3 regions of the Bradyrhizobium sp. CCBAU 051011 genome follow, and region 3 is predicted to be linked to each of the others. Evidence: predicted binding sites of a transcription regulator. Region 3 holds the regulator's gene; each other region holds the start of a gene.
The links. Region 3 encodes PhoB, which activates phosphate uptake and scavenging genes when phosphate is short. Its sites were predicted from a motif close to TGTCATNNANCTGTCAT; they were not measured.
Positions count from the first base shown of each region.

Region 1: a site for PhoB is predicted at 2,000-2,016, ahead of ACH79_RS40925 (UDP-2,3-diacylglucosamine diphosphatase). Genes of this name have one in related genera too.
Region 2: a site for PhoB is predicted at 1,490-1,506, ahead of ACH79_RS30050 (DUF47 domain-containing protein). Genes of this name have one in related genera too.

Region 1 covers NZ_CP022222.1:8,700,006-8,703,295, forward strand. Annotated here, with positions in the region: gene ACH79_RS40915 (threonine/serine dehydratase) at 1-56, opposite strand, end outside; gene ACH79_RS40920 (glycosyltransferase family 1 protein) at 110-1,168, opposite strand; gene ACH79_RS40925 (UDP-2,3-diacylglucosamine diphosphatase) at 1,165-1,977, opposite strand; gene thiD (bifunctional hydroxymethylpyrimidine kinase/phosphomethylpyrimidine kinase) at 2,157-2,957, opposite strand; gene ACH79_RS40935 (Lrp/AsnC ligand binding domain-containing protein) at 3,090-3,290, shown strand, end outside.
Region 2 covers NZ_CP022222.1:6,407,470-6,410,759, reverse strand. Annotated here, with positions in the region: gene ACH79_RS30055 (inorganic phosphate transporter) at 1-788, opposite strand, end outside; gene ACH79_RS30050 (DUF47 domain-containing protein) at 804-1,448, opposite strand; gene ACH79_RS30045 (branched-chain amino acid ABC transporter permease) at 1,601-2,569, opposite strand; gene ACH79_RS30040 (branched-chain amino acid ABC transporter permease) at 2,571-3,290, opposite strand, start outside.
Region 3 covers NZ_CP022222.1:1,700,243-1,703,532, forward strand. Annotated here, with positions in the region: gene ACH79_RS08165 (GcrA family cell cycle regulator) at 1-498, shown strand, start outside; gene phoB (phosphate regulon transcriptional regulator PhoB) at 858-1,562, opposite strand; gene phoU (phosphate signaling complex protein PhoU) at 1,636-2,352, opposite strand; gene pstB (phosphate ABC transporter ATP-binding protein PstB) at 2,364-3,185, opposite strand; gene pstA (phosphate ABC transporter permease PstA) at 3,182-3,290, opposite strand, start outside.

The DNA.
Region 1 (3,290 bases), 2.1 Mb from region 3:
GCCGCCGCGTCGATATCTGCGGCACCGACCGGTGCCGTTGAGGCTTTTTCCGTCATCCATACTTTGTATCGCGCAAGCAGGCCGACGGGCAATACAGATTCAGGTGATCTCAGGCGGCGAAATGCGGGTCTTCCGCCACAAATTCGGCCGCCTCACCCTCCGATTCGACCGGGCGAGAATTCATGGCATGCTCGATGAAAACCCGCGTGGAGGCCTGCCAGGTATGGGCGGCGGCGAATTCGACGCAATCTTCCCGCGAGATCTGCAGCGCCTCCCGGCAGGCGGCCCGTAAATCCTCGCTCAGCACGCCCACCGGCGCCGCGCCGATCACGTCGCGCGGACCGGTGACAGGAAAGGCCGCGACCGGCAGCCCGCTGGCCAGCGCCTCCAGCAGCACCAGCCCAAACGTGTCGGTCCGGCTGGGGAAGACGAAAACGTCGGAGGCTGCGTAGATTTCCGCCAGTTCCTCGCCGTGCCTCGCACCGAGGAACACGGCATCAGGATATTTCCGCTCCAGCGCCATCCGGGCCGGTCCATCGCCGACGATAAGCTTGGTGCCAGGCAGATCGAGGTCGAGGAAGGCTTCGAGATTCTTCTCCACCGCGATCCGGCCGACGCAGAGATAGACCGGCATCGGCAGGCAGAGATCGGTGCTGCGCGGATGGAATAGCGAGGTATCGACCCCGCGCGACCACTGCACCACGTTGCGAAACCCGCGCATCCGCAATTCGGCTGCCAGCGCCGGCGTCGCCGCCATCACCGCCCGGCTCGGCCGATGAAACCACTGAAGCGCCTTCCACACCCATGATTCCGGGATTGGCGAGCGCGCCGAGACATATTCGGGAAACCGGGTGTGAAAGCTCGTGGTAAACGGCAAGCCATGCTTGCGGCAATAGCGCCGCACCAGAAGCCCGATCGGGCCCTCGGTCGCGATATGAATGCTGTCGGGCCTTGCCGCTTTGATCAATCGCGCGATTTTTGCTGGATACGGCAGAGCCAGCCGCAGGTCGGGATAGCTCGGCATCGCAAAGGTGCGAAACGATTGCGGCGTCAGGAAACTCACCTCGACACCAAGTCCCCTGGCCGCTTCCGCCATTGCGGTCAGCGTGCGCACCACCCCGTTGACCTGGGGATGCCACGCATCGGTTGCGACCAGGATATGCGTCATGCGGCGCGCGCCGCGACGCGGGGAACCGGCGCAGCCCTTCGCACCGGATCGGTCCAGGTGATGATCTCGAACCGGCCGTCCTCGTGCTCGGCGAGCGCGGTACAGCTCTCCACCCAGTCGCCGCAATTCATGTAGCGGATGCCATGCTCGTCGCGGATGGTGGCGTAATGGATGTGGCCGCAGATCACGCCGTCGGCGCCGTGCCGCCGCGCTTCACCGGCCAGCGTCTGTTCGAACGCGCCGATATAGTTCACGGCATTCTTGACCTTCAGCTTCGCCCATTGCGACAGCGACCAATAGGGCACGCCGAACATGCGGCGGAAGAAGTTGACCAGACGGTTCATCTGGATGGCGAAGTCGTAGGCCTTGTCGCCGAGATGGGCGAGCCAGCGCGCGTTCTGCACCACGAGATCGAAGATGTCGCCGTGGATGACGAGGTAGCGCTTGCCGTCGACGCCGGTGTGAATGGTGTTCTCCACCACATCGATGCCGCCGAAATGGGTGCCGTAATAGTTGCGCAGGAATTCGTCGTGATTGCCCGGCACGTAGATGACCTTGGCGCCCTTGCGCGCCTTGCGCAGCATCTTCTGCACGAAGTCGTTATGCGATTGCGGCCAGTACCAGCTCGACTTCAGCGCCCAGCCATCGACGATGTCGCCGACCAGATAGATGGTGTCGGCGTCGTGGGTTCTGAGAAAATCCAGCAATCGATCCGCTTGCGAGCCGCGGGCCCCGAGATGGACATCGGAGATGAACAAGGTACGAAAGCGCCGTTCCGGGCTCTCTTCACTCAAGGCGTCACTACCCATGCCTGTCCCCTGACAGATTTCTGTGACAGGGCGATGACTAGTTCACGCGACCCATAGCCCCACGAGAATCAATGTCGCGCCCCGCAGTTTGCGGATAGCAGCGCGATGCGACAGGCAAGCGACATCGCGGCGGCGATATCTCGACGTCGTCCCCGCGTTCGCAGGGACAACGGAGACGCTTAATAAAACTTGTGAAAATGATGCACCGGGCCGTGGCCATGCCCAACGCTGAACCGGTCTGCCGCTGCAATCGCGGCGGTCACCCACGCCTTGGCGTTGCGCACGGCGGTCTCCATGCCCTCCCCCCTCGCGAGCCCCGCCGCAATCGCCGAGGATAACGAGCAGCCGGTGCCGTGGGTGTTCTTCGTCGCGATGCGCGGCGCGGCCAGCGCGATCGCGCCATTCGCGCCGATCAGATAGTCGATGCTCTCGGCGCCCTCGCCGTGGCCGCCCTTGATCAGGGCCGCCTTGCACCCCAGCCCGAGCAAACGCTTGCCCTGTTGCTCGACCGCGGCTTCGTCCGCCGCCACGGCTTCATCGAGCAGCGCCGCCGCCTCCGGCAGATTCGGCGTGATCACCGATGCCAACGGAATCAGTTTTGTCCGCAGCGCCTCGACGGCTTCGGCGGCGAGCAACCGGTCGCCCGAAGTTGCGACCATCACGGGATCGAGCACGACGTGCTTCGGCGACCAGCGCGCAAGCCCCGCGACGATGGCATCGATGACAGGCGGATGCGCCACCATGCCGATCTTGACCGCACCGACGACGAGATCGGAAAACACCGCGTCGATCTGCGCGGTGACGAATTCAGCCGGCACCTGATGGATGCCGCTGACGCCCTGGGTATTCTGCGCTGTCAGCGCCGTGATTACGGAGGCACCGTAGACGCCGAGCGCAGCAAACGTCTTCAGGTCGGCCTGGATACCGGCGCCGCCAGAGGAATCGGAGCCGGCGATGGTCAGGGCGATCGGCGTCGTCACCGCAAGCCTCGCGCAGTTGGCGTGTTGGGGATCATGGATTGTCCTACCGCGCCCGGCCGTGTGCAGCAAGCTGGCTTGCCATGACCGGCGGTTTTTGGCCTATTGGGGCCAATTTATTCGGAGACGACAGCGATGGTTCCCTTCTTCGTCCAGTTCAAATGCAAGCTCGGCCAGTCCTACGCCGTCGCCAATGCGCTCGCCGAGGCCGAGATCGCCTCGGAGATCTATTCCACCGCCGGCGATTACGATCTGCTGGTCAAGTTCTACGTCGACAACGACACCGACATCGGCCATTTCGTCAACGAGAAGGTGCAGGTGATTCCGGGTATCCAG
Region 2 (3,290 bases), 4.4 Mb from region 3:
CCTGTTTCAGCGCAAAAGCCCTGCATCGGCGTCAGCTTGGTGATCCGCAGCCCCATAGTGCGGACGATCCGCCAGCCCCCCATCAGCGTGCCGAGCCCCATGGCCGCCTGGCAGGAGATCACGACCCAGAAGGGAATCGCGAAATCCGCCCCGAGGTGGCCTTGCGAATACAGGAGCACCGCGATGATACCCATGGTCTTTTGCGCGTCGTTGCCGCCATGGCCGAGCGAATAGAGCGAGGCCGAGACGAATTGCAGGATGCGGAAGGCGCGGTCGACCGCAAACGGCGTCGAGCGCACCGACAGCCAGGACACGATCGCCACCAGCAGCAGCGCCAGCAGGAACCCGACCAGCGGCGACAGCACGATCGCCAGCAGCGTTTTCGACAGACCGCTCCAGACCGCCGCTGATATCCCGGCCTTGGCCATGCCCGCGCCGACCAGCCCGCCGATCAGGGCGTGCGAGCTCGATGAGGGAATGCCGAGCCCCCAGGTAATCAGATTCCAGACGATGGCGCCGATCAGCGCAGCGAAGATCACGGCCGCATCGACGACATCGGGTTCGATGATTCCCTTGCCGATCGTATTGGCGACGTGCAGCCCAAAGAAGAGGAAGGCGATGAAATTGAAGAAAGCCGCCCAGAGCACCGCATATTGGGGGCGCAGCACGCGGGTCGATACGATCGTGGCGATCGAATTGGCGGCGTCGTGCAACCCGTTGAGGAAGTCGAAGAGCAGCGCGACCGCAATCAGAAAGATCAGAACCGGAAGACCAAGCGAGGCGTCCACTGAATTGGCCCTGCCCTATACCTGTTCGATCACGATCGAGTTGATTTCGTTGGCGACGTCATCGAAGCGGTCGGACACTTTTTCGAGATGCTTGTAGATCTCGGCGCCGACCACGAAATCCATCGAATTGCCGTTGCGGTGCTTGAGAAACAGCTCCTTCAACCCGATGTCGTGGAGATCGTCGATACGGCCCTCGAGCTTTCCGATTTCCTCGGTGATGGAAGTCAGCATCGCGACGTTGTTGCCGATCGACTGCATCAGCGGCAGCGCGCGGCTGACCAGATTGGCGCATTCGACCAATAGCGTGGCTATTTCGCGCATCGGGGGTTCGAACGTGCGGACTTCGAACAGCACCACCGCTTTCGCGGTCTGCTGCATCTGGTCGATGGCGTCGTCCATCGCCGTGATCAGGTTCTTGATGTCGCCGCGGTCGAACGGGGTAATGAAGGTGCGGCGGACCGCGGTCAGTACCTCGCGGGTGATGCCGTCGGCGTCGTTTTCGAACTGGTTCACGCGCTGGCAGAATACCGGCGTCTCCTCGCCGCCGCGCAGCATGTCCTGCAACGCCAGCGCGCCCTGTACGACCGTCTGGGCGTGGCGGGCAAACAGGTCAAAAAACCGCTCCTCCTTGGGCAAAAAGGCACGAAACCAGCGCAGCATGGATATTTTCCGTCGTTCAGAACAGCCCGCGGGGGGCGGCCTGTCACAAAACTGTCATAGACCATTCGCAGGAAAAACGCGCCACGGCGGGACCCGGGAACCGGGCCATCCACCGCTTTGTGAAGCCGAAAACGGCGCGAAAACCGGCCGTTTTACAGGGATCGGCGGAAATAATGCGCGACTTCGCCGACGATACCGCGGCGGAAGGTCAGCACGCAGGCCACGAAGATCACACCCTGGATCACCGTCACCCACTGGCCGAACCCGGCCAGATACTGCTGCATGGCGATGATGACGAAGGCCCCGACGACCGGGCCGAAGATGGTCCCGAGGCCGCCGACCAGCGTCATCAGCACGATTTCACCCGACATCGTCCAGTGCACGTCGGTGAGCGAGGCGTTCTGCGCCACGAACACCTTCAGCGAGCCGGCAAAGCCCGCAAGCGTGCCGGACAGAATGAAGGCGAGCAGCTTGTACTGGTCGGTCTTGTAGCCCAGCGAAATCGCCCGCTGCTCGTTCTCGCGGATCGACTTCAAGACCTCGCCGAACGGCGAGTTGATGGTGCGGAAGATCAGCAGGAAGCCGGCAAGGAAGCCCGCCAGCACGACGTAATAGAGCACGGTGGGCTTGGCCAGATTGAAGATTCCGAACAGATAGCCTTGCGGAATGCCCTGGATTCCGTCTTCGCCATGGGTGAACGGTGCCTGCAAATAGATGAAGAACAACAGCTGCGAAAGCGCCAGCGTGATCATCGAAAAATAGATGCCCTGCCGGCGAATCGAGATGAAGCCGGTGACGACGGAGAGCGCCGCGGCGCCGGCGACACCGACCAGAATTCCGACTTCCGGCGTTACACCCCAGACCTTGAGCGCATGCGCCGAGCAGTAGCCAGCGGTCCCTAAGAACATGGCGTGGCCGAACGACAGCAGGCCGCCATAGCCGATCAGGAGGTTGAAGGCGCAGGCAAGCAGCGCAAAACACAGCGCCTGCATCACGAAGAATGGATAAATGCCCGTCAGGGGTACGAGCCCCAGCAGCACCGCCATCGCGGCGAACACGATCATCTCGTCGCGCATCGCGCGCGGCGTTACCGGCAGTGTATCGTCAGTCAATGCGCTCATGTCAGGCCGCCCGTCCCGTCAGTCCCGTTGGCTTCACCAGCAACACCAGCACCATCAGGACGAACACCACGGTGTTGGAGGCCTCGGGATAAAAATACTTCGTAAGCCCCTCGATCACGCCGAGCGCGAAGCCGGTGATGATCGATCCCATGATCGATCCCATGCCGCCGATCACCACCACCGCGAACACGACGATAATCAGGTCCGCGCCCATCAGCGGCCGCACCTGGTTGATCGGCGCCGACAACACGCCGGCCAGCGCCGCCAGGCCGACGCCGAGCCCATAGGTCAGCGTGATCATCCGGGGAACGTTGATGCCGAACGCCCGCACCAGCGTCGGGTTTTCGGTCGCGGCGCGCAGGTAAGCGCCGAGCTGCGTCTTCTCGATCAGGAACCAGGTGGCGAGACAGACGACCAGCGAGAAGACAACGACCCAGCCGCGGTAGATCGGCAGGAACATGAAGCCGAGATTCATGCCGCCCTGTAATCCGCGGAAGCCGCCGATCTCCGGATAATCAGGAATCGCGTACGGTAGGCCGGAGGAGCCGAAGTAATTCTGGAACACGCCCTGCACGATCAGCGCGATGCCGAACGTCAACAAAAGCCCGTAGAGGTGGTCGAGACCCGCCAGCCACTGCAGCATGGTCCGTTCCAGGATCATGCCGAAGATGCCGACGACAATCGGCGCGATGATCAGGGCCCACCAGTATCCAATTCCCGT
Region 3 (3,290 bases):
TGGTCCGACGATCGCGTCGAGCAGCTGAAGAAGCTCTGGGAAGCCGGATTGTCCGCGAGCCAGATTGCCGCGGAACTCGGAAATGTGACGCGAAACGCCGTAATCGGCAAAGTGCACCGGCTGGGCCTGTCCGGCCGAGCCAAGAGTCCCTCCTCGGCCGCTCCGCGGCAGCGCAAGGCACGCCCCGCCGCCCAGCAGATGATGCGGGTGTCGCGCCCGGTCTCGCGCGGCAACACCGCGCTGGCGCACGCTTTCGAGGTGGAGATCGAGGCCGATCCGGTCGCCTTCGACAATGTAGTGCCGATGAGCCAGCGGCTGTCGCTGCTCGAACTGAACGAGGCGACCTGCCACTGGCCGGTCGGCGATCCTTCGAGCCCGGAATTCTTCTTCTGCGGCGGCAAGGCGCTCAGCGGCCTGCCCTACTGCGCGCATCACTCGCGCGTGGCGTATCAACCGGCCGCCGATCGGCGGCGGCAGCAGCCGAAGCAGACGAGGTAAGGCGCGCTCATTTGCGCGAGACGTAAGCGCTCCGCGCAAGGTGCGCTCCCTCGCCCCGCTCTTGCGGGGCCACGACGAGCGAAGCTCGCGCTGAGAGGGTTGGGGTGAGGGACTCTGTCCGCGATTGTGGTCTATCGATAGACCTGTGCCCCCTCACCCGGATCGCCGATGCGGCAACCACCGTCATTGCCAGCGACAAACGCCGAAGCTTTTGCGCAAGGGAACGAAAGCGACGAAGCAATCCATACTTGCCGCGTGGCACTATGGATTGCTTCGCTTCGCTTCGCTCGCAATGACGATGAGAGAGCTGCCGCTTTGCCGGGGACGACGGTGGAGTTTGCGCGGATGATAGCGAAGCCTTACGGCTCCACCTTGGCAAACCGGTCATCCAGCGCATAACCGGCGCCGCGCACGGTACGGATCGGGTCCTGCTCGCGGCCGGGGTTGAGCAGCTTGCGCAGGCGGCCGATGTGGACGTCGACGGTGCGTTCGTCGATATAGATGTCGCGGCCCCAGACGCTGTCGAGCAATTGCTCGCGGCTGAACACGCGGCCGGGATGTTCGAGGAAAAATTCCAGCAGGCGATATTCGGTCGGGCCGAGGTCGATCTGGCGGCCGGAGCGCGCGACGCGGCGTTTCTCGCGGTCGAGTTCGATGTCGCCATAGGTCAGCACGGTAGCGAGCCGCTCCGGGCTTGCCCGACGCAACAGGCCTTTCACCCGCGCCAGGAGTTCCGGCACCGAGAACGGCTTGACGATGTAGTCGTCGGCACCGGTCGCAAGCCCCCGCACCCGCTCGCTCTCCTCGCCGCGCGCGGTCAGCATGATGATCGGTAGTTGCTTGGTTTCGGGGCGAGCGCGCAGGCGGCGGCACAGCTCGATGCCGGAGAGGCCCGGCAGCATCCAGTCGAGCACGACGAGGTCGGGCACGCGCTCCTTCAGCCGCGTATCGGCGTCGTCGCCGCGGCCTACGGTCTCGACCTCATAGCCTTCAGCGTCGAGGTTGTAGCGCAACAGCGTGGTCAGCGCTTCCTCGTCCTCGACCACCATAATGCGTGCGCTCATCCTTTTCTTGCCTCTTCTGTCTGACGCGTTTTCTTCACGCGAACCGGCCTCCACTTCGCTCGAAAACGCTACGTCAACTATTCGGCACGGTCGTAGCAAACGTCGTCATGTCGCCCTTCGGGCGCTTGTCGAGCATCTGCTGTCCCTCGATCATGTAGAACACGGTTTCGGCGATGTTGGTCGCGTGGTCGCCGATCCGCTCAATATTCTTGGCGCAGAACATCAAATGAATGCAGAACGAGATGTTGCGCGGGTCTTCCATCATGTAGGTGAGAAGTTCGCGGAACAGCGAGGTGCAGATGGCGTCGACTTCCTCGTCGCCTTTCCAGACCGCCATTGCCGCCGGCAGGTCGTGCGCGGCATAGGCGTCCAGCACCGACTTGACCTGCGTTTGCACCAGATCGGTCATGTGTTCGAGGCCGCGCATCAGCTTCAGCGGCTGGAAATCGTTCTCCAGGGCCGCGACCCGCTTGCCCATGTTCTTGGCGAGATCGCCGATCCGCTCCAGATCGGTGGCGACGCGCATGGCGCCGACGATTTCGCGCAAGTCGATCGCCATCGGCTGGCGGCGGGCGATGGTCAATACCGCTCGCTCCTCGATCAAATGCTGCAGGCGGTCGATCTCGACATCGGTTGCGACGACGCGCTTGCCGAGTGCGACGTCGCGGCGGACCAGCGCGTCGACAGATTCGGTGATCATGCGTTCGGCCAGGCCGCCCATCTCCGCGACCAGGCGGGTGAGTTCCTGAAGGTCGCTGTCGAACGCCTTGGCGGTGTGCTCGGAAGCCATGTCTTGTCTCCTCAGCCGAACCGGCCGGTGATGTAATCCTGGGTGCGTCGGTCGCTCGGCGAAGTGAAGATCTTGTTGGTGTCGTCGAATTCGATCAGCTCGCCGAGATACATGAAGGCGGTCTTGTCGGAGACGCGCGCCGCCTGCTGCATATTATGGGTGACGATGGCGATGGTGTAGTCCTCCGCCAGTTCCTGAATCAGTTCCTCGATCTTGGCGGTCGAGATCGGGTCGAGCGCCGAACAGGGTTCGTCAAACAGGATTACCTCGGGCCTGACAGCGACCGTGCGGGCGATGCAGAGCCGCTGCTGCTGGCCGCCGGACAGCGAGAGGCCGGAGGCGTTCAGCTTGTCCTTGACCTCGTTCCACAGCGCGCCGCCGCGCAGCGCCTTCTCGACCCGGCCGTCCATTTCCGACTTCGAGATCTTCTCATAGAGGCGGATGCCGAAGGCGATGTTTTCGTAGATCGTCATCGGGAACGGCGTCGGCTTCTGGAACACCATGCCGACGCGGGCCCGCAGCAAATTGAGGTCGAGCTTGGGGTCAAGGATGTTGGTCTGGTCGAGCATCAGCTGACCGGTCGCCTTCTGGCCGGGATAAAGGTCGTACATCCGGTTGAAGATCCGCAGCAGCGTGGACTTGCCGCAGCCGGATGGGCCGATGAAGGCGGTGACGCGGTGGGTGCCGAGCGTCAGGTTGATGTTCTTCAGCGCGTGATGTTCGCCATAGTAGAAGTTCAGGCCGCGGGCGGTCACCTTCGGCGCGGCCTCGGGCAGCGCTACCTGCGGAACGGGCCCGCTCGCGGAACTCACGGATACGGAGAGATCGGTCATTTGGATGTCCTCTCGGCGCCAAGAATGCGCGCGCCAATATTCAGGGCAAGTACGGTGAGCGTGATCAGCAGGGCCCCGGCCCAGGCGAGCTGCTTCCAGTAGGCA